DNA from 3 places in the Alteromonas sp. AWJ4_197 genome. Region 3 is predicted to be linked to each of the others. Evidence: predicted binding sites of a transcription regulator. Region 3 holds the regulator's gene; each other region holds the start of a gene.
The links. Region 3 encodes sigma-54, which starts transcription at its own class of promoters, with help from an activator protein. Its sites were predicted from a motif close to GTTGGCACGNNNNTNGNNT; they were not measured.
Positions count from the first base shown of each region.

Region 1: the regulator sigma-54 is predicted to act here: its motif matches at 7,040-7,058, upstream of dkgB (2,5-didehydrogluconate reductase DkgB).
Region 2: the regulator sigma-54 is predicted to act here: its motif matches at 4,483-4,501, upstream of ACXAGC_RS00795 (DUF4168 domain-containing protein).

Region 1 covers NZ_JBSWWW010000007.1:45,292-55,168, reverse strand. The annotation lists gene recN (DNA repair protein RecN) at 1-896, shown strand, start outside; gene ACXAGC_RS16195 (outer membrane protein assembly factor BamE) at 1,034-1,390, shown strand; gene ACXAGC_RS16190 (DUF4097 family beta strand repeat-containing protein) at 1,650-2,330, shown strand; gene ACXAGC_RS16185 (P1 family peptidase) at 2,374-4,584, opposite strand; gene ACXAGC_RS16180 (DUF445 domain-containing protein) at 4,720-6,015, opposite strand; gene dkgB (2,5-didehydrogluconate reductase DkgB) at 6,154-6,957, opposite strand; gene ACXAGC_RS16170 (type 2 periplasmic-binding domain-containing protein) at 7,134-7,916, shown strand; gene rluB (23S rRNA pseudouridine(2605) synthase RluB) at 7,895-8,776, opposite strand; gene scpB (SMC-Scp complex subunit ScpB) at 8,769-9,404, opposite strand; gene ACXAGC_RS16155 (segregation and condensation protein A) at 9,391-9,877, opposite strand, start outside.
Region 2 covers NZ_JBSWWW010000001.1:173,148-183,024, reverse strand. The annotation lists gene ACXAGC_RS00820 (lytic murein transglycosylase) at 1-1,219, opposite strand, end outside; gene ACXAGC_RS00815 (polyhydroxyalkanoate depolymerase) at 1,359-2,576, opposite strand; gene ACXAGC_RS00810 (phasin family protein) at 2,684-3,031, opposite strand; gene ACXAGC_RS00805 (phasin family protein) at 3,058-3,675, opposite strand; gene phaR (polyhydroxyalkanoate synthesis repressor PhaR) at 3,911-4,327, opposite strand; gene ACXAGC_RS00795 (DUF4168 domain-containing protein) at 4,603-5,001, shown strand; gene ACXAGC_RS00790 (PHA/PHB synthase family protein) at 5,068-6,843, opposite strand; gene ACXAGC_RS00785 (DUF6489 family protein) at 6,859-7,098, opposite strand; gene mrcB (penicillin-binding protein 1B) at 7,264-9,594, shown strand; gene ACXAGC_RS00775 (hypothetical protein) at 9,825-9,877, opposite strand, start outside.
Region 3 covers NZ_JBSWWW010000006.1:105,477-115,353, forward strand. The annotation lists gene mlaE (lipid asymmetry maintenance ABC transporter permease subunit MlaE) at 1-555, opposite strand, end outside; gene ACXAGC_RS14300 (ATP-binding cassette domain-containing protein) at 552-1,352, opposite strand; gene ACXAGC_RS14305 (calcium/sodium antiporter) at 1,863-2,819, shown strand; gene ACXAGC_RS14310 (KpsF/GutQ family sugar-phosphate isomerase) at 2,820-3,791, shown strand; gene kdsC (3-deoxy-manno-octulosonate-8-phosphatase KdsC) at 3,791-4,345, shown strand; gene lptC (LPS export ABC transporter periplasmic protein LptC) at 4,342-4,905, shown strand; gene lptA (lipopolysaccharide transport periplasmic protein LptA) at 4,874-5,443, shown strand; gene lptB (LPS export ABC transporter ATP-binding protein) at 5,449-6,174, shown strand; gene ACXAGC_RS14335 (RNA polymerase factor sigma-54) at 6,270-7,754, shown strand; gene hpf (ribosome hibernation promoting factor) at 7,787-8,074, shown strand; gene ptsN (PTS IIA-like nitrogen regulatory protein PtsN) at 8,083-8,526, shown strand; gene rapZ (RNase adapter RapZ) at 8,573-9,418, shown strand; gene ACXAGC_RS14355 (HPr family phosphocarrier protein) at 9,418-9,690, shown strand; gene ACXAGC_RS14360 (substrate-binding periplasmic protein) at 9,744-9,877, shown strand, end outside.

The DNA of each region.
Region 1 (9,877 bases), on a different contig from region 3:
GTGCCCTGACGCCGATTATTGCCTTGCTGAACGATGCCTCTATTCAGGTAGAAGAAGCGGCCAGAGAATTACGCAGCTATTGCGATGATCTTGAAATAGATCCTCTGCGGCTGCAACAGGTGGAATCCCGTTACAGCAAAGCCATGGAACTGGCACGTAAGCATACTGTGATGCCTGAAGAACTGTTCGGGCATCATCAGGCACTGGCGGCAGAATTTGCCGGTCTGGAGCAGGATGAGAATCGTCTGGAAGATTTACAGCATGAGGTCGTTGAAGCAAAAGATGCTTACCGTCAGGCCTGTGAGGCACTTTCGGCATCAAGGCAGGTTGCTTCGGTTAAGCTGGCAGAAGCGATTCAGGGGCAAATCCGTCAGATGAATATGCCTCATGCGGTTATCGATATTGCTGTCGATTATCAGGAAGACAAAACGCCTGTAGCGTCAGGTCTGGATGATGTGACTTTCCTGGTGTCCACAAACCCCGGCCAACCGGCAGATAAACTGGAAAAAGTGGTGTCGGGCGGTGAGCTGTCGCGTATCGGGCTTGCCATTCAGGTACTGACCAGTGACAAACACGCAACACCGACCATGATTTTTGATGAGGTCGATACAGGGATCAGCGGCCCGACCGCCGCCATTGTGGGTGGTTTGTTACGCCGGCTGGGTAAAGTGAGTCAGGTTATGTGTGTTACGCACTTACCTCAGGTTGCTGCACAGGCCCATAACCAGTTGTTTGTGACCAAGTTCAGCGATGGCAGTACAACAGAAACACAGATGTTGCCATTAACGAAGCAGGACCGGATAGACGAACTGGCCCGGTTACTTGCAGGTGATAAGGTAACCGAATCAGCACTGGCAAATGCCAGAGAACTGTTAGAAAGTGCAGAATCGAACTAATAAGCGGTTGATTGGTCATAGGTGATTGGGTAGCATGCTGTCGCGCATTATTTTGCGACAGCCGCATTCTGACACTGGTTTGCCGGCAAAGGTAATGCCTGTCACTATAATCAAAGCATAACTGGACACGCTCACGCATGAAGTTGTATCAAATCGCTATTTTGTTAACCGCTGTATTTTTCACCACTGCCTGTAACAACTGGATCTACCGGATTGATGTGCCACAGGGCAACTTTCTGGACGAACGTGACGTTAAAAAGCTGCGTGTTGGCATGACCAAAGAGCAGGTTGTTTATGTTCTGGGCCACCCTGTTGTTGAAGACTCTTTTGATAAGAGCACATGGTATTACGTGTACGATATGAAGCGCGGTATGTCCAAACGCGGTGAAGATTTCCAGAAGCAACTGGTACTTAATTTCGACGGTAATGTGCTGACCACCGTAGAAGGTGACTTCGAATTGTCAGAAGATTTTAATACCCCGCTCGATCAGTAAGCATTTTTGGTCCGGAACACCAAAATGTGGTGTTCCGGACTACTCCCGGATACGCTCTCCCTTCTCCCTGAACGCCAAAAACCCATAACCCACTGATTTTAAATACATAATCACTTTTGGCTCAGCAATTGCTGAACTTGTCATACTTTTTACACTCATTCGTGTGCGGTTATTGCTCATCATTAAGTGAAAGCTTCCCGACAAAAACGGAAGTATTAACGCCATACCGGTCACACATTACTACAAAACGGAAAATAGAATGCTAAACAGGAATCGCTCAATTATTGCTTTATCACTTTTATGTGCTGTCACGCTATCAGGATGTGTAATCAATGTCGGGGGTAACGGTGATTATCACGATGGCGGCGATGTAAGCAGTGTGCTGGGATCGGTAACCATTTATGAAGGCCGTCATGCAGGCGATGTGTCTTCCGTCAACGGAGACGTGACTTTGCAAACATTTACTGTTGCGGAAGATGTCAGTACGGTGAATGGCAATATCAGTATTGCAGATAACGCTGCAATCAATGAAGCGAGTACCGTTAACGGCGATATCAATGCCGGTAAAAACCTGAATGTATTTGGTGATATGTCTACGGTAAATGGCAATATCGGGCTTTCTGTGAATAGTCTGGTGGAAGGCGACCTGGAAACAGTGAATGGCGACATTACGGTGCCGGATGGCGAGATAAAAGGCTCAGTCACAACGCAAAACGGTGATGTCAGCTTGTCAGGCAATACCCGGATCTACGGCGACATCGTATTTGAAGAAACTGAAAATGGCTGGATGAAGAAAAAATCCGAACAACCGGTGCTTTCAATCACGGAAGATGTGGTTATTAACGGCAATATCATTTTAGAGCGCGCCGTTGTACTTGAGCTTGCTAATCCTGCGCTGGAAAGCAAAGTAATTAGACGTAACAACAGCAACCGCAGCTAATCAGTGAAGGCCGGACAGAAATACAACTGTCCGGCCTGTTTAATCACTTACCGGTTAACCTGACGTCCAGCCAGACCAGGCGGTGATCAGAACTCGCTTCACGATCTTTCACCAGACGGTACAACGGGCTGGCTTTTTCGGGCCAGAAAACACCGCTACCGGTCACTTCAAAACCATATCTTGACGGTAAAACGTAATCTGCCCTTGCCCCCCAGTGCGCAGTGAACCTGCGGCTGTAAGGCTCTGTTGAATGTTCACGGCCACCTTCACTTTCCGGGATAACATTGCCATTCACGTACCGGTTATCAACAAGCTGTTCTATGACGCCGGGCCGGTGTTTATCACCCGCATCGGCAGCGTTGAAATCGCCCGCCAGTACGAAACGGGTGTTTTCCGGCAGGCCGGATTGTTTACCCATATCATCAGTAATATATTCGCCTTTATCCGGAGACAGATAGTCAGCCATCAGCCTGATTTCATCATGGTTCCGCTTACCGTTACGGTCCTCATCACCATCGAAATTAGGCGGTGTGGGATGCATAGCAAGTACATGCACAATGCGGCCATTAACGTTAACGGGTATATCCCAGTGAGACTTGGAGCTTAACCGGAACTCAGCCCATTCCTCTTCGTTATACCAGGGAGTATCTGTGGCCGGGTCAACGGGCTTCTGAGCACCGGGCATATCTTTCCACTTAAATGTCTGCAAGCTGTGCACCTGATCATGTACAACGGGATATTTCGACAATACAACCATGCCGTACTGGCCGGGATACAAGCCAAATCCCCACGCATCACCGCCTGTTCCGGTGGCTTTACCATCGTTATCCAGATCGAAAGGAGACGGCTCACCGGTGTTCACCTGCGCGAGATAAACGTACGGGTAATCGATAGCAGGTTGCCCGTGCTGGCTGACATTCAGATAATTTTGAATAAAAGCCCGTACACCATCGCTCTGCGATTTAATGTAATCAAACTCATTAAGCAAAATAATATCCGGCGCAGTGCGCTGAATGATCTCAGCTATATTTTTGACCTGCGGATTAGTGCCATCTGAAAGCACCTTTTTAAGTACGCCATCACCGGGCGGCAGTCCTGAAGAAGGGTAATTCGTCGACTCCATACTCACGTTAAAAGTAGCCACTCTCAACGTATCAGATGACTCTGTTCTCCCGTGTTCGGCCGGTAACATAGAGCGGATTTTGTCTACCGGCAGGGCTTTTACATTCCCGTGAAAACCTTCCACGTCCTCAGCCATCAGCAGACTGTTATAAATGGCTTCCTGTGTTGCTTCAATCACCGCCTCGAATAAAGGTGACACCTGACTGTTCGCCATCACGGTGGATGAATGCGCCGGCGACTGCTCGTCACGACGTAATGCATCTGCGTTAGAAAAGGCTATAACATAATCGCCGGAGCCGTTTGTCAGGCTGGCACCGGTTCGCGCAACACCGGCCATGGCCCGCTTTGCCAGCCTTTCCAGATTGCGGTCGTCCAGCGGTGCGTCTGTTGCAACCACTATCATAATGGAGCCGTCAGCAGCGGTATCGTTATTCAGTTCGTTATACAGGTAGTGCTGATTGAGCGCTTCCCCGGCTTTCAGGCCGTCAATATTCAGGATGCCGCCAAAGTTACTCTGTACCAGCACACCGACTGTGTATCCGCCCAGTGATGCAGGCAGCAAACGGCTGCTTGTACCAATTCCGCCTTTCCACCCGAAGGCGCGGCTACCGCTGCCGGCACCATTATTTCCCTCTGCAACCGGGCCACTTTGCGCTGTATTGATAGCCTGAATCACATCAGCTTTCGTTACGGTTCTGCTGCGGATGTTGTTAAGAAATCCGTCGTTGGTTTCACCTACGACAGCATTCACCGATGCCACGTCTTCATTCCCCGGTTGTGCCAGCGTCCATTCCACTACGCCGGCAATACCTTCAGCCACATTCAGTGTATTAGTAAGCACAACGGGTGTTTCAATTTCTCCCAATTCCCGGATTTGGCTGATCCCGGCCATTTTGCCGTAACCATTGCCCACGTATACCGCAGCCGGTACCTTACGCTGCCGTAAATTGCCCTCTGCCGGAATAATGGCTGTCACACCGGTGTGAACGTCTTTTCCGTTATGAAGGGTTACCTGCCCCACCCGTACGCCTGCGACATCGGTAATACTGTTCAGTTTTCCGGTCGCAAGTACACCAGGCGCGATGCCTATATCACGGGCTCTGACCTGCTCTGCATCTGCGCTGACATGCATAAGCGGCAACACCAGCAGTAACGCCGGAAGAATTCGTTTTCTCATGTTGTTTTCGTTTTTTATAAATAGAAATGGGGAAGGAAAAGTGTCACACGATAGTGCAAAAAACTCAAAAGGAAGACGGCTACGTACCGGTTATAAAAGACTGATGGCATGTTCGATTAAAAACAGACAGGCACCAATCAGCCCGCCCACCAACGTACCGTTAATACGGACTTTTTGCAGATCTTTACCGATGTTCAGTTCAATTTGTTCCGCCATCTGGTTGTCATCCCATGCCAGAATGGTTTTACGGATATGATCAGTAAGAAAATCTGCGAGCTCCGGCGCCATCGCTCTGGCTGCTTCTGCGATGTGTACATCGACAGCGTTTGCCAGTTGCTCATCGTTTGCCACCGATTTACCTGCTTCCTGCAGTGCATGGGATAAACGGTCTGTGAACTTGCCGTCTGTGGCTGCAACATCATCGATTAACCAGCGTTTCACGTCGCCCCACACCTGAAACAGGTACTGCTGAAGGGTATCGTTGTTCAGCAACTGGTTACGGATATTTTCCAGCTTCTCTGTCATAGCAGGGTCGGTTTCCATCCTCGCGGTGAAGTCCTCCAGCTGGCGGTCGAAACTCTTGCGTACCGGGTGTTCGCTGTCGTTGGCAATATCCGCCAGAATGCTCACAATGGCTTTGGAAGCGATGTCAGCGCCCTGCTCGCTCAACCAGGTTGTCGGCAATATCTTCTCCAGTCGCCGGTACTCTGCTTTCAGCCAGCTATGCAGCTTTTCAGCAATAAACATCTGACTGTCAGGCCGGTGAGCAAGCTCTGCGATTTTATAAAGCAATTGGTCCAGCACCTCCTGATGTCGCTTATCACGGGTCAGAACCCGTAACGTGCCGGCCGCGAGAGGTGAAAGATCCATTTTCAGCAGAGCCCGCTTTACTCCGCTTACCATCATGTCCTGAACGGGTTTATCATCCAGCGTGTTAATGATCCCCACCAACGAGCGCGCAGCGAAGCGACTCAGACGGTCTGCGTTTTGAGGCTCGCGCAACCACCTTGCCATTCCCTGAGCAGGACGGGCATCATTGACCAGTTTTTCGATAGCGACTTCATTGAAGAATTTTTCTTTCACAAAGCGGGACAAATTGCCGGCAACCGCCGCTTTGTTATTCGCTACGATATTCGTGTGAGGGATTGGAAATCTGGCCGGAATAGGCCTGAACAATGCGCTGACGGCAAACCAGTCAGCCAGCCCGCCAACCAGCGCAGCTTCTGATGCCATCTTAATGAGTCCGGCCCAGGCGGGCCATGGCGTTATCCACTGCCGGTACTCTGCCAGCGTCGCAAGAATAAAGACAAACGCAGCTCCTACCAGCCAGAAAAGCGCGATGCGTTTTGCACGCCGGAGCTGCTGCTGTTTATTATCCGGTAGCACGTTTGTCCTTGTATTAATATTGCCTGACTTACCTGACTGCACGTCATCAGGCGTATACATCCTATCCACTATATGGTGATGAAAGTGCAGCCGGCAAACCCTTTATGACAATTACGGGTGGTTAAATGTAAAAGGATATTAATCCCACTGCGGCGCGAAATCCGGATCCACGATACGTTCGCCGTTATCCAGCTCATCAATGCGCGCCACATCATCTTCTGAAAGCGTGACAGCGGTATAATCGAAGTTCGCCTGCAAATGGTCCTTATTCGTTGATGAAGGGATGGCATGGATACCTTTTACTTCCATCCACGCCAGTACAATCTGTGCAGGATTGGCTCCGTGCGCGTCAGCAATGGCTTTGAGTTCATCATTTTTTATGACTTCGCCCACCGCGAAGGGCATATAGGCGGTAGTGGAAATACCAGCCTGCATACAATGTTCAACCACCTGACGGTTTTGCATAAACGGGTGAAGCTCTATCTGGTTAGTGAGTATCTCGCCCTCTCCCAGAATCTCAACCGCTTTGTCGATTTGTGCCATGGTGAAATTCGACACACCGATATGGCGCGTTAAACCTTCTTCCTTAGCCTGCTTCAGTGACGCCAAATATGACTCCATGGGAATATGATCATTGGGTGACGGCCAGTGGATGAGCAGCAGGTCAACATAGGCCATTTTCAGTTTGTTCAGACTTTCATGCACAGACGGAATGAAGTGACCCTTATCAAGATGGTCGTGCCATACCTTGGTGGTCACGAACAGTTCTTCACGGGGAAGACCGGCAGTTTGAATTGCATTGCCGATTTCTTCTTCGTTGCCATAAAACTGGGCGGTATCGATATGGCGGAAGCCGGTGGAAAGCGCATCTGAAACCGTTTTTCTTGCTACCTCTCCTTCTAAACGAAACGTACCTACACCTAATTGAGGCATCGATTGCATTATCTTCTCCTGTATTATGAATTCACCTTGTCTACGCTAAGACATTGAATACAGATTACTTCACTTTCTTCAGGTATTGGTTTTAATACTTGCATGCCAACGGTCTTATCGTGCAAAGGCAATTGCATTGATAGGCTTGTGTTACGACTAAAGTTTAAGTGAACAGGACGAATACGATGCGACGCGCTATCACTCTTCTCGCTGCCGTATTGCTTTCAGGTCATGCTTTTGCGGCGAAAGATACTTTCTTTGTAGGTGTCGAAGACAGTTCAGGCAGACAGGTCCACCCGGTAAACGGTGGCAAATATCACCCGGTGCTCGATGCGGTGATGACAGCATTTGCTCTTGAAGAGGGCTTTGAACTGGAATATGTGCCCCTTCAGGGCGACGCTTACGATCAGTGGTTTAAAGAAAACATGATTGATTTCCGCTTTCCGGATCACCCCCGCTGGTCTGCCACAGACGGCACGCTGTTTTACAGCCAGCCTGTGGTCGGTATTTGTGAAATCACCCGTGTGTTGCCTGAGAATCAATGGATGCGAATCCCCGACGTGACTGCACTGGGTATTATTGAAGATCAGCCGGTTTCCAGTGACTGGTTAGAACAGGAACGAAAAGGCTACACAAAAATAGTGTCATTCTCTGAGCCGACACACCTGTTAAAGGCGCTGGTTGACGGTGAGGTTGATGCCATTATCACAGACAGCGAACAGCTGAATGATGCAACTGCAGCACTGAAGCTGTCAGGTAAACGCATTGTGGCATCAGAACATATTCAGGATAAGAAAGAGAGCCTGCGGATTTCCAGTGAGCAGTATCCGGCGATGCTGGAAAAATTAGATGAATTTCTCAAAACGCACCGCGGGCTGATTGCTCAGGTTGCCCGCCGGCACGGTATTGATAACGGGCGTACCTGTTTAAAGAAACGCCCTTCCAGTCAGTCAGAGCTGGCTGACTGATTACGTTGATGAGACTGCCGTGTACGGTGTTTTTTCACCGAGCGGCGCATACGGGTAAGGCGGGCATGATCAAGTTTACCCTGTCTTACATCCACCAGCGTTTGTGTTTCATCGTCCAGTTGCACCAGTTTACGAAGGGCATTTAACTGCTCCAGCGGCAACTCTACCCAGGCCCCCTGCGGTAAACGCTTTTGCAGCTCCACCGGTCCGTAGCGCACGCGAACGAGACGGCTGACCTGCATTTCCTGAGACTCCCACAAGCGACGTACCTCGCGGTTACGGCCTTCAGACAACGTCACGTTGTACCAGCGGTTCATACTCTCTTCTTCACCGGCAGGCTTAGAACGGGCTTTGATTTCAGTAAACCGCGCCAGACCATCTTCCAGTTCAACCCCTTTGGTCAGCGTGTTCAGCGTTTTACCGGACACTTCACCGAATACGCGTACAGCATACTCACGTTCAACTTCACATTTAGGGTGCATTAAGCGGTTTGCCAGTTCACCGTCATTGGTGAATAACAACAGGCCACTGGTATTGATATCCAGCCGTCCTACGGCAATCCAGCGTCCCACGCGGATAGCTGGCAGACGGTCAAATACTGTGGGGCGGCCTTCAGGATCGTGACGGCTGCATAATTCACCTTCCGGCTTGTTATACATCAATACACGGCATACCGGTTTTTCTGCCTGACGGGATAACAGATGACCGTCTACACGGATTTGCTGGCCGGGTTCAACACGGTCGCCCAGTGTCGCAATTTTGCCATCTACCGATACCCTTCCGGCTTCTATCCACCGTTCCATTTCACGGCGGGAGCCCAGTCCCTGGTTTGCCAGGACTTTTTGCAACTTTTCACTCATTTTCTTCTCGCTTTTGTTCAGCGGTTTCAATCGCACGGTCGTCGTCAGACGGTGCCTCCAGTGTAGCCGTCGCAGGCGGCTGTTCGTTGTCTTCAAGCCCTTCAAAAACCTCAGATCCGGGTAAATCGGCCAACGACTTTAACGAAAAATAATCCAGAAACTGTCTGGTAGTGGCATATAACGACGGTCTGCCCGGCACTTCTTTGTGCCCTACCACTTTTATCCAGTCTCTTTCTGTCAGGGTACGGATAATATTACTGCTGACTGCCACCCCGCGTACCGCTTCAATTTCGCCGCGGGTTATGGGTTGACGGTAAGCAATTAACGCCAGTGTTTCCAACATTGCACGTGAATAACGGGGCGCGTTTTCCTGCCACATGCGGCTCAGCCAGGGGCTTAAGCTGTCCAGTGACTGAAAACGATATCCGCTGGCCACTTCAACCAGTTGAATCCCTCTGGGCTGATAGTCCAGCACCAGCTCTTTGAGCACCTCGTTCAGCGCCCTTTCACTGACTGTAAATTCAGCCAGCACAGACTCACGCAGTGCCAGTTTAGTCATAGGCGCATCGGCAACAAACAGCGCGGCCTCGACCAGTTGCTTAAGCTGGACTTTATTAATCTTCTTCATGACGGCCCAATTTTACATGAATTCTGGCAAATGGTCCTGTCTGAACGCACAATAAAAGCTGTTCTTTTACTAATTCCAGAATCGCCAGAAAAGACACCACCACACCTGCTCTGCCTTCTTCCGGCGTGAATAACGCATCCAGCGGTGTGTAGGTCTCACTGTTTACCATAGCCAGAATCTGGCTCATGCGCTCACGGGTACTCAGCGCCTCCCGCTCAATTGTATGATGCTCAAATGCAGCAGCCCGCTTCATGGCATGGCTGAATGCCAGCACAAGCTCCTGCAGTGACACATCCGGCTCTATCCGCACCGGTTGCACACTCAGAGCCACATCAGCCTTCACTGCAAACACATCACGCTCCATACGGGGCTGTTCATCCAATGATTGTGCAGCTTCTTTAACGGCTTCGTATTCTCTTAACCGGCGGATAAGCTCCGCTCTGGGGTCTTCTTCATCTTCAGGTTCATCGCTT
Region 2 (9,877 bases), on a different contig from region 3:
CGTCGCTCTCTTTGAGTTCATCCGGCAACACACCAATCGCTTTCATCACATCCAGTCCCGGAAAACCATCAGCAATCAGGTTGCTGGCCAACTGATATTCGCGGATCCCTGCACGGGTTGCCGGTCCGATAATACCGTCGGGTTTACCTACATTGTAACCGGAAGCATTCAGCGCTGTTTGCAGTTTCAAAATGTCATCCCTGGTATAAGCCGGTAATTCCGGTAACGCTTTATCAATACCGGCTTCACCGGCAATCTGGTCAGCCAGCTTACCTACGGCGATGGCGTAGAATTCAGAATTGTTCCAGCGCATAATAATTCGGAAGTTGTGATAGGCAATGAACGCCGGACCGTTATGACCGGCAGGTACAACGACATAGCCTTTTTCATCACTGTTACCCAGCGCACTACCGTCTGCTTTTTTGATCCCGCTTTCGTTCCACTCAGTAATACTGCGCCGGTTTTTATATCCCGTTTCGCGATAATCGAAATTATCCGGTAACTGAATTTCCCTTCCCCAACGGAATCCGGGTTGCCAGCCTAATTGAGACAAAAAGTTAGCCGCTGAAGCGAGGGCATCTTCTTCACTGTCCCACAGATTGATCTGGCCATCGCCGTCGCCGTCAATCGCATAGTTCATATATGCTGAGGGCATAAATTGTGTATGGCCCATGGCGCCTGCCCAGGAACCTACCATTTTGGTCTGATCTAAAGATTCTCTTTCAAGAAGCTTAACCGCAGTGACTAATTCTTTGGAAAAATAGCTGCTACGTCTTTCATCACAGGCAAGAGTCGCCAGTGAATTCAGTACATTCATCTTACCTTTGTAACCACCAAAATTGGTTTCCAGCCCCCAAAATGCCACCAGATAATGGGCAGGCACACCGTATTTATGGCTTAAGCTATTTAACAGTTCTTTATGTTTAGCGTACATTTCCCGGCCTTTGCCGATACGCCATGCCGTAACGCGTTTGCTGTAGTAGCCCGGAAAGGTTTGTACAAATTCAGGCTGGCTGCGGTCCAGCGAGATCACGCGGGGCTGATATTGAATGTTGGCGAACACGGCCTTTGCCGTTTCTTCTTTCACGCCCTGTTCTACGGCTTGCTGAGATAACTGTGTTTTACACTGTTCAAAATCTGTATTGGCATAAGCTGAAGAAGTCGCTGTCAGCAGTGACAGTATTGAAAAACCAAGCTTACGCGGCATCCATTTAGACATTGCATATTACCTTTGTTGATGAGGCGTTCATGCTACCTTATCTGAGCCCCCGGGGGCGAGGGAAACATGGGGAAAATACGGCGCGCTCCGCCGGTGAGATCAGGAGCGCTGCAGGAAAGAGTTATTTGTCTGGGAAGGCTTATGCGTACTTGTGGATGAAATCAGTGATAACCGGGCGTACCGATTTGCGGAACTTAGATCCACTGAAGATACCGTAATGACCGGCTCCCTGTTGTACGTGATGTTTACGCATATTTTTCGGAATATTTTTACAAATATCCTGTGCCGCTTCTGTTTGTCCTAAGCCGCAAATATCATCATCAGCACCCTCTACGGTAAGCAGAGCAGTATTGTCGATGGTTTCAAAATCTACAGGGTTACCCTGATAAGTAATCGCACCGCGGGCAATCTCGTTATTCTTGAATACCCGTTCAATGGTTTCAAGATAGAACTCGGCGGGCATGTCCAGTACTGCCAGATATTCATCGTAAAAGGCGCGGAAACGATCAGCATCTTCTTCTTCACCAAATACCAGATTTTGGAAGAAACTCTGATACTTTTTCATGTGAGTTTGCTGGTTCATACTGATAAAACCGCCCAGCTGCATGAAACCGGGATACACCTGACGACCTTCGCCCGGATAACCATAAGGTACCGACATAATCGCCACATTACGGAACCAGTTCATCGGATGTTCCTGAGCGAACTCGTTCACCCGTGTAGGATTCTTGGAGCAGTCAATGGGGCCCGCCATGAGAGTGAGCGACTTGGGCACACAGGCATTTTTCTGTCCGGCCATCACTGCGGTGGCGATTAAAGCCTGAACAGTAGGCTGACATATCGCCATTAAGTGCGTGCCCGGCCCTAAGAACTCAAGAAACTCGATAAGATAACCCACATAGCAATCAAAACTGAACGGACCGTCTTCCAGCGGTACTTCTCTGGCATCAGCCCAGTCAGTCACATAAATCTCGTGATCCGGAAGCAGCGCTTCCACCGTGCCTTTCAACAAGGTAGCAAAATGGCCGGATAAAGGCGCAACAAGCAAGACCTTATGATCATCTTTCACACCGATCCGGTTGAAATGAATGAGATCACAAAACGGCTTGCTCATTACGATTTCTTCTTTCACCTTATGGCGTTTATCGTCGATTTTGATTTCGTCGATATTAAACCCCAGCTTCTCGTAGCGTTGTGTCAGCCGCATGGCAGTTTCCAGCGAAGCGCGGGTTATGCGGCCGGGTAAGGTATGTGCGAAAAGATTGGAAGGATGGTTCGCAATATCATTAAGCAGACTGAAACCCTCGTGCATAATGTATGCGCCGCGCGTCAAATAATCGTAAGCCTGATAATTCATTACGTCTCTCCTCAAATACTGGCTGGGGCTAAGACCTTTTGGGGGATGAAAAGGTTCACTTGATGTGGGGTAACCTGAGCGGCCTCTGAAGGCCGCTCAGGAGGGACTTATGCTTTAGCTGCGCTTTGGAATTTCGCAGTCATTTCGTCGCTTAAACCTTTGAACATCTCGCCAGCTTTCTGCTGTGCATCAGAAATTACTGCATATGAGCTTTTCGCTGCATCAGTAACAGTTTCCTGAATAGTTTCAACATATGCCTTGTTCATCTCAGCCAGACCAGACAGATCTTTCTGCTGAGAAGCTTTTTCAAAATAAGACATATTTTCAGATAACAGAGATGAATACAGGGCGTTCTGTTTTTCTGCCAGATCCTGCATTGTACTCATGTTCAATGTCGCAAGGTCAGTCATCGGCTTCATTGCGCTTTTCATTTGCTCGTTCATTTGCTCAAACATTACTAGTCTCCAGTTTCCGGGGTAAGTTAGCTAGTTGATTTAGTCGTTGTCGCAGTCTTCTTAGCAGTCGTGCGACGGGTACGTGTTGCTGGTTTCTTTGCTGCTGCGGCAGGTTTTGCCTCAGCAGTCGCTTCCTTTGCTTCTTCAGCAACGGCTTTTGTCTCTTCAGCGGCCTTCTCAACAGTTTCCTTTGTTGCTTCAGCCACTTTTTCTGCTGCCTCTACCGGCGCTTTCGCGGCTTCAGGCGCAGCTTTTTTCGGTGCGGCAGCTTTTGTGGTTTTCTTCACGGCTGCTGTCGCTTTTTCAACTGTTTCTTTGGTTTCTTCAGTAGCGGTGGCCAAACTGGCCGCCATCACTTCGGTCATTTCTTCACGCATAGCGTTAAGGGTGGAGTAGGTGTCTTTTGACGCGCTGGTCATGCGTTCACGCACTGACTCAGCCAGTTCAGAATTCGCTGTCATTACACCTTTAAACTCTGTTTGTTTCGTTACCGCTTCAATGTAACGAACACTGTCGCTCAACAAACCCGTGAATAACGTGGTTTGGTGTTGAGACAGACTTTCCAGCGTTTTTGTATTCACAGCAAACAGCGTATGTACCGGTTTAGTGGTACTTTTCAGCTGTTCTGAAAACTTGCCAAACATACTCTTCTCCCGACCAGTTGATAAAGTCCTTCTGCTGCGTTGCAGCAAGATTTGATTAGATATTAACCAGGACATTTGCAGAGATCAACAAAAATGTTGCGGTGCAGCAAGAATGTTTAGACGAATATTTAATAAGCAAATAGCTTTTTATGCTGCTCTGCAGCATTGAAGAGGAAATGTGGCAGGTCTGTCCGTTCTGGGGCAGGATAATTGCTCCCCTGCCAGTATGTGATACTTACTTCTGGTTCTTCTTCCAGGCATCCATATTTTGTTCGATGATTTTGTTAAACATACCGAAGGGCGTGTTATCCATCATATTTTTCATCATACCCTGCACCTGATCCTGTTGCTCTATAAAGGTAACAAGAGATTGTTCAAGGTACTGTCGCAGAAAGTCCTGCATGTCAGTGTCGTAATAACGGATTAGTTGTTTGAGTAACGAATTTGTCAACAGTGACTGATTTTCGTTGGCTTCGGATTCACTGATAATTTGCAGCAATAATGACTTGGTAATGTCATCTTCGCTTTTGGAGTCAATCACCTTAAATTCCTGACGTTCATTGATTAACGCCTTTATATAATCGAGGTTAACGTACTGGCTCTGAGATGTGTCGTACAATCTGCGATTAGGATATTTTTTAATGATGATCATAATGTTACCTCCGGCGATGCTGAAATGAGAGTAACGCACAAAATGCCGCTGCGGCAACCTAAAAGGTGTGAAAATAAGCGACACTCTGACTACCTTTTTCACTGATAAGAAAATCTGATTTTTATTAACATTCTGAAATTATTGATTAAATCGTGATTGGCATAGTTATCGCTGTATCACTGTTGAGAGCCTGAATAGCCGGATTATCTTTCTTTTAATCACATTCATTTGAAGATAACGCATTTCAGGCAATTCAAATGAAACCGGAGATTATTATGACTAAACTTGTCAAATCACTTGTGATGAGCCTCGCTGTTGCTTGCACGTTAAATTTCGCTGCACAGGCAGCTCAGGAAACCAGAGAGGCTGCCCCGTCAAGTGCGCCGATGACACAGTCGAAGGATTTCGATGATGCAACTCTTGAGAAATTTACAGTCGCGATGAATGCGGTCAGTGATGTTGCAGATAAATATCAGTCTGAACTGAAAGGTGACGAAACACCTGAGAAGATGCAGCAAATTCAGCAGGCTGCACAAACTGAAATGGTAACCGAAATTGAAAAAACCGGTCTTGAGGTGCAAACCTACACGACCATTGCACAACTGGTACAAACGGATGAAAAACTGAGATCCCGTGTACTGGACATCGCTAAAACACAAAACAGCGAATCGTAATACTGAATCCTCATGTAGACAGAAGCAAAGCGGGGCGTTGAACGCCCCCTTTTTTTGTCTGCCGGCTTATCCCAGCTGTTTTTTCACGTAACTGCCCGGGGCTGCTTCGATGGCCGGATATTTTTCACTTTCACCGGGCTGCGGGGCATTCACTTTTGTTTTCCGGTGACCCTGCAACCATGCATGCCAGTCTGGCCACCATGAGCCTTCCTGCTTCACAGCACCATCAAACCATTCGCTGGCACTTGCCGGTAAATTGTCGTTAATCCAGTGCGGATATTTCCCGGGATCTGGCGGGTTAATTACCCCTGCAAGGTGTCCCGACCCGGCGAGTACAAAGCGTGTATCGCCTGATACCAGCTGTGTACCTTTGTAGGCGCCCTGCCACAGCACAATGTGATCTGCCAGAGTCGTCAGGAAATAAACCGGCACATCGATATTTCCAAGGTCGATGGGAATGCCGTCAATTTCTACTGCCCCCGGCACTTTCAGTTTATCCTCCCAGTACATGGTGCGGATGTATTGCTTAAAACAGGCCGCGGTGATGTTGGTGGCGTCGCTGTTCCAGAATAAAATATCAAACGCAGCAGGGTCTTTGCCCTTAAGGTAGTTATTAATAAAATACGACCAGAAAAGGTTATTTTCCCGCAGCAGACTAAAGCTCAGGCCCAGAATGCGGCCGTCGTAAATACCCTTAATATCTGCGTTCTGCTCCATCACAGGTAATGCATCTTCGGTCAGGTAATTACCAATTTCACCAGGTTCACTGAAGTCCAGTAAGGTGGTCAGTAAAGTGAGTGACTCAATGCGGGTGTCTTTTTTCGCACGCAGATAAGCCGTCGCTGTGCTCAGTAATGTGCCACCTACGCAAAAGCCCGCCATATTCACTTTCTTCTTACCGGTGATATCACAAACCACATCAAGGGCTTCCACCGGACCTTTCTTCATATAATCGAAGAAATCCTGGTCCGCCAGTTTTGCATCCGGGTTAACCCATGAAATCATAAACACAGAAAAACCGGCATCAAGCAGGCCTTTTACCACGGACTTACGTTCGTCGAGGTCAAGAATGTAGTATTTGTTGATGAAAGGAGGCACAAACAGTATTGGCGTTGCGAAGGTTTTCTCATGCTTCGGTGTGTAATGAATTAACTGCATCAACTCGTTCTGATAAACGATCTGGCCTTCGGTGGTAGCCAGGTTGACACCTAACTCGAAGGCATCCATATCGGTCTGTGTGATTTTGAACGCTTCAAGAGGACTCTTTTCCAGATCCCGCATGAAATTCTCAATACCTTTCACCATGTTCTGGCCTTTGGTTTTCAGAATTTCTTCACATACTTCCGGGTTAGACAGCAAGTAGTTAGTTGGTGATACCGAGTTGATATATTGGCGTGTGTAGAATTTTACCTGTTCTTCCGACTTAGGATCTTTGAAATGCATGGATGAAATCATGCCTTGCAGCATCTTAGAATTAATCAGGTAAGCCTGTTTCATGTAGCTGAAAATGGGATTGTCCTGCCAGTCTGTATGAGAAAAACGACGGTCGCCTTTTTCTTCCTGCATAACAGGATGGGCATTCTCTCCCAGCATGGCCTTAGTGGCCTGCTGCCACAATTCAGTTTGTTGACGCATGAAATCCATTTGCGTCTGGATAAGCTTTGCCGAATCTACCTCTACCGTGTCGTTTGACAGCAGCGAACCTAACTTTTCCGGGTCGAACATAGCGGAAGTCTCCTCACTGCTATTTTTCTTCGTCAGAATGTTATGAACCATGGCGTTAAACTGCTGTGCGTATTGATTCAATGTGTCCAGAATATGATCTTTGTCCTGCTCGTGCACAAAAAACCTCCGTGCTTATTTTTTGCTGGTTCCTGTGGTTGCCATGCTTTCCAGCATCTTTTGATAGAATGAGAATGCTTGCTGACTGCCGTCCAGGTAGGGCTTCAGCATGGACATCATGGCTTCCTGATTTCCGCTTTTGATTTGCTCGCTGAGTTGTGAGATGGTGGCCTCATGAAGTTTGCTCATATCCGGCCATCCCATGAGTTCTCTTGCTTCCTTGGGTGAAAGGTCGATATCGATGGAAATTTTCATGTTTCACTCCTTTCTGGCGCCTTCCGGGCCATCCGGATTGATTGTTCTGGCGTAATCATAAGATTACTGCAAGATGACAATGATTTGCACGGTTAGTTTCAGGCTGGAAATTCAGCCGCGAAAACCGCAAAATCCCCTTTGACGTTTTCTATATTGGCATGATAAGTGGCTAAAAAACAGACGAAAGTTAATAAACCAAAGAAAATTGGCAGCAAGCCCCGCCGTCGCTGGCCCGGGCTGTTGTTCAAGTTATGTATTGTCGGGTTCGTGGTGCTGGCAGGGTACATGGTGTATCTGGATGCCCAGATTAAGCACACCTTTACAGGCAATAAATGGGAAGTCCCGGCGCAAATATTTGCCCGGCCACTAATGTTATCTGAAGCGCTGGAAATCACGCCAAAAGAAGTGCTGGATGAACTGAAACTGCTTGGTTACCGGAAGGTCACGAGTCCCGATAGTAGCGGAGAATATCGTTATACCGGCAATAAGCTGGTGGTTCAGCGACGGGCTTTCAGTTTTCCTGACGGCGATGAGCCTTTACGCCAGATCACCATTACCTGGCAGGGCAGCCGCATCAGCAGTATCCGGGATGACAGTGCCGGTATTTCACTGCCGAAAATTCGCCTGGAGCCCTGGCTTGTCACGCGGATGGTAAGTGGCACCCGCGAAGACCGTATGCTGGTGAAGCTGAATGAAATTCCACCTTTATTGCCGAAAGCCCTGATCCTTGTAGAAGATAAAGATTTCTACAAGCACCACGGGGTCGCACCACTTTCTATTCTCCGCGCGCTGGTTGCCAACATTCAGGCAGGGAGAACCGTGCAGGGGGGCAGTACTTTAACGCAGCAGCTGGTGAAAAACCTGTACCTCACCAGAGAAAAAGCGCTGACGCGGAAAATAAAAGAAGCATTGATGGCACTCATCATCGATGCCCGTTACAGCAAAGATGAAATTTTGCAGGCTTATCTGAACGAAGTTTTTCTGGGTCAGAACGGAGATATGGCCGTGCACGGTTTTGGCCTTGCCAGCTATTTCTATTTCGACCGGCCGGCCAATGAACTCAGCGTACCTGAAATCGCCACGCTGGTGGCCATGATTAAAGGACCATCCTATTACAATCCGAGACGCTATGAAGAACGGGTTATTGAGCGGCGTAATCTGGTGCTGCGTATTTTATTTGAAGCCAACGAACTCGACCGTAAGCAATACGAATTTGCTGTTAACTCTCCTGTAGGTCTGGCGTCCGGCGCGAGCTTAGCCAGCGGGAAACATCCCGCGTTTATGGATAAAGTGCGCCGTGAACTGAACTCCATTCTGGCCGATCCTTCCCTGCGTGACTCCGGGGTGAAGGTATTTACCACGCTGGATATATATGCCCAGCGCAGGGCTGAAAAAGCGGTTGAAAACACATTGAAAGGCTTGCAGTCAGATCGCAAAGCTGAGTTACAGGCAGCGATGATTGTGACGGATATCGCCAGTGGTGAAATTCGTGCCATTGTGGGCAGTAAAGATACCAGCTTCAAAGGGTTTAACCGTGCGCTGGATGCCAAACGTCAGGTGGGATCACTCATTAAGCCGGCAGTGTATCTCACTGCTCTGGAAGACCCGGTGATGTTTAATCTGGCCACTCCGTTACAGGACGAACCCATTACCCTTGAAAACGGCAGCGGACAGACCTGGTCACCCCTGAACGCGGATAAGAAATTCCGTGGACAAGTACCTCTGATTGAAGGTCTGACAGAATCGTTAAATGTGCCTACAGTGAATCTCGGTATGCAAGTGGGGCTCGACAATGTGACAGAAACCATTCACCGGCTGGGAGTAGAGAGTGACTTCCGCGAGGTGCCGGCTATGACACTCGGGGCCATGTCGTTATCGCCGCTGGAAACTAACCAGATGTATCAGACCATTTCGAACAATGGCCGTTATATTCCGCTGCATACTGTGACATCGGTTGTTTCTTCGAATAACCGGCTGGTATGGCAGAATGCCGATTACTATTCACAGCGGGTAGATGAGGCCGCCACATACCTGCTGAACTACGCGTTGTATAAAGTGACCACGGAAGGTACAGCGAAACGTGTGGGCAGTAACTTCCCGAATATCAACATGGGCGGTAAAACCGGCACCACAGATGATTACCGCGACAGCTGGTTTACCGGCTTTGACCGGAATAATGTGGCAACTGTATGGGTAGGGAATGATGATAACCAGCCAGTGCTGTTAACCGGTGCCGGCGGGGCCTTACCTGTGTTTGTAAACTATCAGAAAAGTCAGTCGCCCAAGTCACTGTCACGACGTTTTCCGGAAGGGTTAGGTATTGCTCATTTCGACAGTCAGACGGGGGCACTGACCATTGCCGGCTGTCCTGACTCCATGAGTGTGCCGGCTATTCTTGATGTACTGCCGCCGCCGGCGCAGGATTGCTATGGTAAGCCTGTAGCGCCTCCGGGCAAAGAAAAGAAAAGCTGGTGGGAACGTTTGTTTGGAAATTAAGGCTTTTTCTTATCGAAAAAGCCCTGTAGTCAGAACTGGCAGCGACATACGGCTCAGTAAAAATCTGTCCCGCTACCAGTTCTGACTCAGGGAAGGCCCTACGGGAGCTCGTTGGGATTAGTGAAAGCGGTCTGCAATGTGTTGCACACCGCTGAATAACACTGCGCTGGCGAGATACGCGACAACCGGTCCCAGCGCAAGCAACAACAACGCACCTGATGTCATCATCATTACTCTCCTTTGATGTCTTCAAAAGACATAGCATCTTCCTGTTTAAGATCAC
Region 3 (9,877 bases):
CAACGACCAGTAACTACCGCCATCAACACCCAGCCAGTCGACACCAACCAGGTGACCACCCAGGATACCAACCGCACTGAATATCATTGCCAGTGACGGCATAGCGATCATGCCGGCCCAGAAACGGGGAGCAACCACTCTGCGAAGAGGATCCACCGCCATCATTTCCAGACTGGATAATTGCTCTGTGGCTTTCATTAACCCGATTTCGGCGGTTAATGCAGAACCTGCACGACCGGCAAATAGTAATGCGGTGACCACCGGTCCCAGTTCCCGTAACAATGACAGTGCGACCATGGGCCCAAGGCTGCCTTCAGCTCCATAGCCCACCAGAATGGTATAGCCCTGCAAAGCCATTACCATGCCAATGAACAGGCCTGATACCAGAATAATCAGCAGTGATTGCACACCTACAACATAAAGCTGACGAATGGTCAGTGAGATATTCTTAACTTTGGGAGCTGCAAATAAGGCACCGGAAAGCATGATGCCTGCACGGCCAATTGCAGCGACTTTGGCAATGGTTGCAGCGCCGGTTTGTTGAAGAAACTTCATGACTTACCCCCGAAAAAACTGTCGGATAAGTCTTTCGCCGGATAGTGAAATGGCACCGGTCCATCGGCTTCACCATTCAGAAACTGCTGAACCAGCGCAGAATCGCTGTTTTGAATTTCTTCGGCAGTGCCCTGACCGATAATGCGCTTATCCGCCAGGATGTATATGTAATCAGCAATGGTAAGCACTTCCGTGACATCGTGTGTCACTACGATACTGGTGACATCAAGGGCATCATTCAGTTCACGAATCAATTTCACCAGCACCCCCATGGAGATGGGGTCCTGGCCAGCGAAAGGCTCGTCATACATGATGAGATCCGGATCCAGAGAAATAGAACGGGCCAATGCAGCACGTCTGGCCATACCACCGGACAGTTCACTGGGCATCATATCTGCCGCACCACGTAACCCTACAGCCTGTAGCTTAAGTGCGACAATGGTGTTGATAATATCATCGCTGAGTTTTGTATGTTCTCTGAGCGGAAACGCTACGTTGTCGCGTACCGTCATGTCAGTAAAAAGCGCTCCGCTCTGAAACAACATGCTCATGCGACGACGGGTTTTATATAACTCGCTGCGACTCATAGAAACAATACTGTCGCCATCGAAGCGGATATCGCCTTCATCCGGCGGGAGCTGCCCGCCAATCAATTTCAGCAACGTTGTTTTGCCGATTCCGCTCGGGCCCATTACCGCTGTAATCTTGCCTTTGGGAACAACAATCGACACTCCGTCATAGATAACGCGGGATCCGCGCCGGAATGTCATGTTGTCTATTTCCACTAAATTTCCCATATTCTTGAAGACGCGCCTTCCCTTTATGTTCTTTGCCGGCAGTAGCAGAAAATGCTACTACCCGATTTTACATACACCATTGTATCTTCATTTGAGGACAGCCGCCAAAACGAAAAAGTTACAAGGTGTGTTCGCATTTTTCGAAAACTTTACGCTTGCTTTTATTGCCACTGTCTGCACAAATTTCTCCGGTTCCGGCAAGTTAGCCAGCGAGAATCATGCCATCAGAGCCAGCCTCAAGACTGACCACTCTCTTTTGTACGTAAAAAAACCCGTCACAGCGCGATTACACTTTTGTCATCATGCTGACAGTTTTTGACAATCCGGATGATTTATCACATTGATGTTGTTGATACAGAGCAGAAATATGCTTGCAGATAGCGGAAAAGCAACAGCAACTGTTGCACTTATAACCAGTTGCAACCGTATTAGCAGGTATTCTATCTAAACCGTATGCAAATGCTGTACTTTTTGCGACAATCCGAAAAAACAAAGGACGAATGGTAACTTGTGATACTTTCTATCTGTATTTTCCTGCTGGGTCTTGCTGTACTTAGCTGGAGTGCCGACCGCTTCGTTTATGGCGCTTCCGCACTGGCGAAAAATATCGGAATCTCCCCCATGATGATTGGTTTAACCATTGTCGCTATGGGGTCATCAGCACCGGAAATTGTTGTATCGGCTATCGCCTCCTCAAATGGCAATATGAACACAGCGGTAGGTAATGCGCTGGGCTCAAATATTACTAATGTTGCCCTCGTGCTGGGTATCACGGCCCTGGTAAAACCGCTCGTCGTCTCTTCCTCTACATTAAAACGTGAATTCCCGGTTCTGCTTGGTGTAACCGTGCTTGCCATGTTCTTTCTTAATAACGGCAAACTGGCTCATCTGGAAGGCATGATTCTCCTCGGCCTGTTTGTATTTGTACTCGCAGGTATGGCCTGGATATCGTTACAGGTAGATAAGGAAGATCCGCTGGTGAAAGAAACCGACGGAGAAATCCCTGACGGTGTAAATACCGGTTCTGCAGTGTTGTGGGTTGGCGTGGGTATTGTGTTACTGCCACTCAGCGCCCATTTTATGGTGAATGCGGCAGTAGATATCGCCCATTTTTTCGGTGTGTCCGACCTGGTGATCGGCCTGACAATCATAGCGCTGGGCACCAGCTTACCGGAGCTGGCCGCCAGTGTGGCCGGTGTACTGAAAGGTGAAAGCGACCTGGCACTGGGAAATGTTATCGGCTCGAATATCTTTAATCTGCTGGCAGTATTAGGTATGCCGGGACTCATTGCTCCCGGGCTACTGGACGAGAATGTGTATAACAGAGACATGTGGGTGATGTTTGGTCTCACAGTGTTATTATTTTTCCTGAGCTTTAATTTTATCGGCAAACGCCAGTTAGGCCGCCTGGAAGGTGGCATCTTTGTACTATGCTTTGTGGCGTATCAATTCTGGTTATTTGGTTAAATGAGTAATTCACCGTATATCGCGTCAGCCAGACGGGTCATAGAAATTGAAACCAGCGCAGTAAGTGCGCTGGCATCCCGGCTGGACAATAAATTTGAGCAAGCCTGTACCTTGTTGTCTGAATGCAAAGGCAAAGTAGTCGTGTGCGGCATGGGGAAATCCGGCCACATCGGGCGTAAAATTGCTGCGACTCTTGCCAGTACAGGCACACCAGCCTTTTTCATGCACCCTGGCGAAGCCAATCATGGCGATCTCGGCATGCTTAGTCAGACAGACATATTGCTGGCCATTTCAAATTCCGGAGAAACCGGCGAACTGGTGAACCTGCTTCCCGTGGTCAAGCGGCTGTCTGTGCCTGTCATCGCGATGACGAATAGCGAATCAAGCACCCTCGGCCAGCATGCCGATGTGGTACTCAATGTCAGTGTGGAAAAAGAAGCCTGTTCGCTGGGGCTTGCACCGACCTCTAGTACTACAGCAACCCTGGTAATGGGTGACGCGCTGGCCATTGCACTGCTGGATGCTAAAGGATTTACTTCAGATGATTTCGCCCTCTCTCACCCGGGCGGCAGTCTGGGCCGGAAACTGTTACTCAAAGTGGGCGATATCATGCTGACCGGCGACGCTCTTCCTCTTGTATCGTCTGCCGCGACCATTTCACAGGCTCTGCTGGAAATATCTTCTAAAGGTCTGGGAATGACAGGTATTACAGATGACAGCGGCAAACTCAGCGGTATTTTTACCGACGGCGATCTGAGACGAATTCTGGACGCCAGAACCGACATTCATACCACTCCGGTAGCCAATGTTATGACCCGCGGCGGGAAAACTACCCGCTCCGGTACACTGGCAGTGGAAGCGTTAAATTTAATGGAAAAACACAAGATCAGTGCGCTGATGGTGGTGGATGAAAATGATCACCCCGTGGGCGCATTCAACATGCATATGTTGCTTAAAGCAGGAGTTCTCTGATGGGACATGAAGTCACTTTTTACGGTGTGATCAGTGAAGAGCGGTTTGAAAAACTCAAAGGGCTGAAACTGCTCGTTTGTGATATCGACGGCGTATTTTCTGACGGCAGAATTTATCTTGGCAACAATGGTGAAGAGTTAAAAGCCTTTCACACCCGCGATGGCTATGGCGTTAAGGCATTAATAAACAGTGGTGTGGACGTTGCTGTCATTACCGGCCGCGACTCGGCCATTGTAAAGAATCGCATGACCGCCCTGAATGTGAAGCACATTATTCAGGGTCAGGAAGATAAAGCCACGGCTATGGCTCAGTTGTGCGAAAAGTTGAATCTGGCGCCATCAGAGGTCGCAGCCATCGGTGATGATATGCCGGATCTTGGCATGTACCGGTTTGCCGAAACAAAAATTGCGGTGAAAGATGCCCATCCGGCCGTCACCCGCGAAGCGAACTGGATCACCACAAAAAATGGTGGATTCGGCGCAGTACGGGAAGTCTGTGATGTGATTTTACAGGCGCTCGGCACGCTGGACACCATACACGGGGCCAGCGTATGAACCGTTTAGGGATCAGTATTTCTGCGCTGTTTGTTATGGCGCTGCTGATGTACCTTCCGGTCTGGATGGCAGAAGAGCAGGCTCCGGCGAAAAAAGCCGGTGCAGACGCCTTACGCCCTGCCTATAAAGCAAAGAATTTGACAACTACGCTGTATAACGAAGAAGGCAAACTCAACCACGAAGTCTTTGCCGCCTCTATGGAGCATTACGACCAACTAGGCTTTGTGTTATTCGACCAACCCAAATACACTGTCTATGTGAATGATGACGAGGCCCCATGGCAAGTCACCGCTGATGAAGGCACACTCTACAACGATGACCTGATCCAGCTGGAAGACAATGTGCTGATAAAAAGCCTGAACCCTGAAGAGTTTATCCAGACCATCACAACCAATTTTATTAAGGTGAATCTGGATGACAAAACCATGACTTCAGACCAGCCGGTAGATATACGCGGTGTACAGACCATCATTAAAAGTAACGGTTTCAATGCAAACCTGCGTACCCAACAATATGAGTTAATTGATCATGTGCAGACAATTTATTCCCCGGGCAGTTAGCCTTTTCGCAGCAATAGCGCTGCTTGCTGCTGCCGGTGAGGCAATGGCCGGCTCCGGTGATTTTGAAAAGCCTATTACCGTGGATGCTAAGTCACAGTTTATTGACGGTAAAAAGAAGAAATCGGTTTTTAAAGACGATGTGAAGATTACCCAGGGTTCACTCATCATTGCCGCAGATGAAGTTGAAGCCATCGCCAGTGAAGGCGAAGGGAAAGAGGTTTTTATTGCCCGCGGAAAACCAGCCACTTATTCTCAAACGCTGGATGACGGCGCAAAAGTAAAAGCCAGCGCAAATGAAATTCGCTACGAAGTAGCCAAACAACTCATTTCCTTGCAAGGTGATGCGAAAATCCAGCAAGATACCAGCATGGTCCAGGGAGATAGTATCACCTATGACATGTCAAAAGAGCAACTTCTGGCAACCGGCGGTGAAAGTAACAGCAACGGCCGGGTAACCACGGTTTTCCGTCCTGACACAGTTAAAGAGCTGAAGGAAGAGAACAAGACTTCAGACAGCAACGAAAACGAGGGTAACTGAGTTACATGGCAACCCTGAGTGCGACTCACCTGGCAAAGTCGTATAAATCACGCCAGGTCGTCCGTGACGTTAGTTTATCGGTTTCTACCGGACAGATAGTAGGTCTGCTGGGTCCTAACGGTGCAGGTAAAACCACAACGTTTTACATGATTGTCGGTCTTGTGCCGCTGGACAAAGGCAAAATCCTCATTGATGAGCAGGAGCTGACGCACCAGCCAATGCACGAACGTGCCCGCCGGGGAATTGGCTATTTACCCCAGGAGGCATCCATTTTCCGCAAGCTGACCGTACATGAAAACATCATGGCGATATTACAGACGCGTAAAGACTTAAAAAGTCATCAACGTGAACAGGAAGCGGATGCACTACTTGATGAATTTAATATTAACCATATACGTAATAGTACAGGTATGAGTTTGTCGGGTGGCGAACGCCGCCGGGTTGAAATTGCCCGCGCACTGGCAGCCAATCCGCAATTTATTTTGCTCGATGAACCCTTCGCCGGAGTTGACCCGATTTCGGTTAATGATATAAAGAAGATCATTCAGCACTTACGGGACAGAGGTATCGGTATCCTCATCACCGACCACAATGTCAGGGAAACCCTTGATGTGTGTGAAGAGGCCTATATCGTCAGTCATGGAGAACTGATTGCTCAGGGCACCGCAGAACAGGTATTAAGTAATCAAAAAGTTCGTGATGTATACCTTGGTGAGCAATTCAGGCTATAGTTAAGATATCGGGATGAGCATTTAGCGGAGATTTCGCCACCGGCACTCACACCGCTACAACCGGATGTCCTTTTTAGAGTTTATATAAGACGTAGATGAAACCATCTTTACAGTTAAAATTTAGCCAACAACTGACAATGACGCCTCAGCTTCAGCAGGCGATCAAGCTATTGCAGTTGTCTACGCTGGACTTACAACAAGAAATTCAGGAAGCCCTCGACTCTAATCCTTTGCTGGAAGTCGACGACAGCTCCGACAACGATGTAATTGAGAAAAATAACATCGATAATGATGACAGCATGCAAGAGTCTGCATCAGCCTCATCTTCTGACAGTATGGATACCGGTGAAGCACTGGAAAAGAATGATTTACCGGACGAGCTGCCCATCGACAGTACCTGGGATGAGTACATTTCTGCGTCTTCTGCACCCGCGCCCGGCCCTTCCGGTGGCGACGATGAACAAATCTTTCAGGGTGAAACCACCGAAAATATTCAGGACCATCTGCTGTGGCAAATGCGTCTGACACCTTTTTCTGACACAGACCGCGCCATCGCACTGGCGATCATCGATTCTATTGATGAGTCCGGCTATCTCACGGTTACCGTTGACGACATTTTGCAAAGCGTTAACAGTGAAGATATGGAAGAGCCCGTTGAAGAAGATGAAGTTGAGTGCGTACTTAAACGTATTCAGCTTTTTGATCCTCTCGGTTCCGGCTCCCGCACACCGCAGGAGTGCTTGTTAGTTCAGCTGGCGCAATTTGCACCGGAAACACCGTGGCTGGAAGAAGCCAAACTACTGCTCAGAGAGCATTCCGATCTGTTAGGCAGTAAAGATTACCGTACGTTAATGCGTAAAACCCGCCTGAAAGAAGATCAGTTACGGGAAGCGATGCGTTTGCTGCAAACGCTTAATCCCCGTCCGGGCAGTGCATTAATTACGAAAGAACCCGAATATGTCATTCCGGATGTATCGGTTGCGAAGAAAAATGGCCGTTGGGTTGTAGAATTAAACCCCGACAGCCTGCCTAAGCTCAGTGTTAATCAGCAGTATGCTGCAATGAGCCGTAAAGCAAGAAACAGCAGTGATTCACAATTTATCCGCTCTCACATGCAGGAAGCAAAATGGTTTATTAAGAGCCTTGAGAGCCGGAACGATACGCTGCTGAAAGTAGCAAATTGTATTGTTCAGCAACAGATGGGCTTTTTTGAGCATGGCCCTGAAATGATGAAACCAATGGTGCTGAATGATGTCGCAGAAATGGTAGATATGCACGAATCTACTATTTCCAGGGTAACAACGCAGAAGTACATGCACACGCCCCGTGGTATTTTCGAGTTGAAGTATTTCTTCTCCAGCCACGTTGCCACTGAATCAGGTGGTGAGTGTTCATCTACAGCGATTCGCGCCCTGATTAAGAAGCTGGTTGCCGCTGAAAAGCCAAGCAAGCCACTGAGTGACAGCAAGATTGCTTCGTTGTTGGCCGATCAAGGCATTATGGTTGCCCGGCGAACAATAGCAAAGTACCGGGAATCCTTGTCGATCCCGCCGTCTAACCAACGCAAAAGCCTTATCTAACTTAAGGCTGCTCAAAATAAGGAAGACGAAATATGCAAATCAACCTTTCTGGTCATCACATTGAGATCACTGATTCTTTGCGTAATTATGTCGATACTAAGTTCAGCAAACTGGAACGTCATTTTGACCACATATCAAATGTGCACGTTATTTTAAATGTTGAAAAGCTTAGCCAAAAAGCAGAAGCAACGGTTCATCTTAGCGGCGCGGAAGTCTTCGCCTCTTCCGAAAATCAGGACATGTATGCTGCCATTGACAGCATGGTCGATAAGCTCGACAGGCAGGTCCTGAAACACAAGGAAAAGCTTAAAAAGCACTAATTGAATTCATGGATATACAAGCCATAGTCAGCCTGGACCGCACCGAGTGTGCGGTCCAGTGCAATAGCAAAAAACGCATTCTCGAAATCATCAGCGGGATTGCAGCTAAAAATAACCCCGATGTTGATGAAGCCACCGTGTTAAGTAGCCTGCTGGCCCGTGAGCGAATGGGCAGCACAGGTATAGGTAACGGCATTGCCCTCCCCCACGGTCGCCTGGCCGGACTGGAAAATGTCATCGCCATCGTAGTTACCAGCACACCCGCCATCGATTTTGATGCTATCGACAACAAACCTGTGGATATTTTCTTTACTCTGCTTGTCCCTCAGGAACAAACCGAAGGACATTTACAAACTCTGGCCATGGTTGCCGGAAAACTCAGCGATAAAGAAACCATAAAAACTATCCGCAAAGCTCAGACAAGTGATGATATTATTCGCGCATTACAGTAACTTAGTGTAATACGCACCGACAACACGTGACTTCAGGAGAAACGGCGTGAAGTTAATCATCATCAGCGGACGTTCCGGTTCAGGAAAATCAGTAGCACTTCGTGCCCTTGAGGATCTGGGGTACTACTGCGTCGATAATATTCCGGTTAATCTGTTACCAGCCCTGACACACACTGTCGCCGATGAATACGAGCAGGTAGCTGTGAGTATTGATGTCAGAAACTTGCCTAAAGAGCCTTCTGAGCTGGTTGAAATTCTCGACTACCTGCCGGAGTCATGGACTGTCACCATCGTATATATTGACGCAAGTGACGATATGCTGGTGCGCCGGTTCAGCGAAACCCGGCGGTTACATCCGCTGGCCAAACTGAATAAGTCATTGTCAGATGCCATCCAGACAGAACGTGAACTGCTGGCGCCTGTAGCGGAAAGAGCGGATTTGAATATTGATACCGACTCTCTGAGCATCCACCAGCTGGCAGAATTAATCCGCGAGCGTATCCTCGGTAAGAAAAGCTCACGACTTGTTCTGGTATTTGAATCATTCGGCTTTAAACACGGTATTCCCAAAGATGCAGACTATGTGTTTGACGCCCGTTTTCTGCCAAACCCTCACTGGGAGCCGGATTTAAAACACCTGACAGGCCTGGATACACCGGTTCAGGTTTTCCTCAGTTCCCAGCCTATAGTGACCAAATTTATCTGGCAGATTCAGAACCTCATCACGACCTGGTTGCCACACCTTGAACGGAACAACCGCAGTTATGTGACAGTCGCTATCGGATGTACAGGCGGACAGCACCGTTCAGTTTATGTAGCGGAATCACTGGCGAAAAACTTCCGGGAATCTCATCCTGATGTCCAGATCCGCCACAGGGAGCAAAGTAAATAATGCGCATAGAGAAATCTCTGACTATTGTTAATAAACTGGGCCTGCATGCCAGAGCTGCAACGCAGTTGGTGCAACTGGCGAATCAGTTTGATGCCGAAGTTATTTTACAAAAAGGCGATAAGCAGGCTAATGCCAATAGTGTGCTGGGACTGATGATGATGGAAAGTCATCAGGGGGAACAGGTTACTGTGATCTCTGAAGGTCCGGATGCTGAAGCTGCAATGGATGCCGTCGAGGCATTAATTGCAGGCAGATTTAACGAAGATGAATAGCGCCGGCACACCACTGAGTGTGCAGTGCCGGCGAAGGCTTAAAGGCAATCCCGTTGAAACGTTTCATCAGTTTAATCATCTTTTTGACAGTGATGGCTTCTCAAAGCTCAGTATGGTGTGCTGAGCACAGAAAAAGTCTGATAACCGGTGGTACGGCCTGGCCTCCTTATCTGTACATAACAGACAA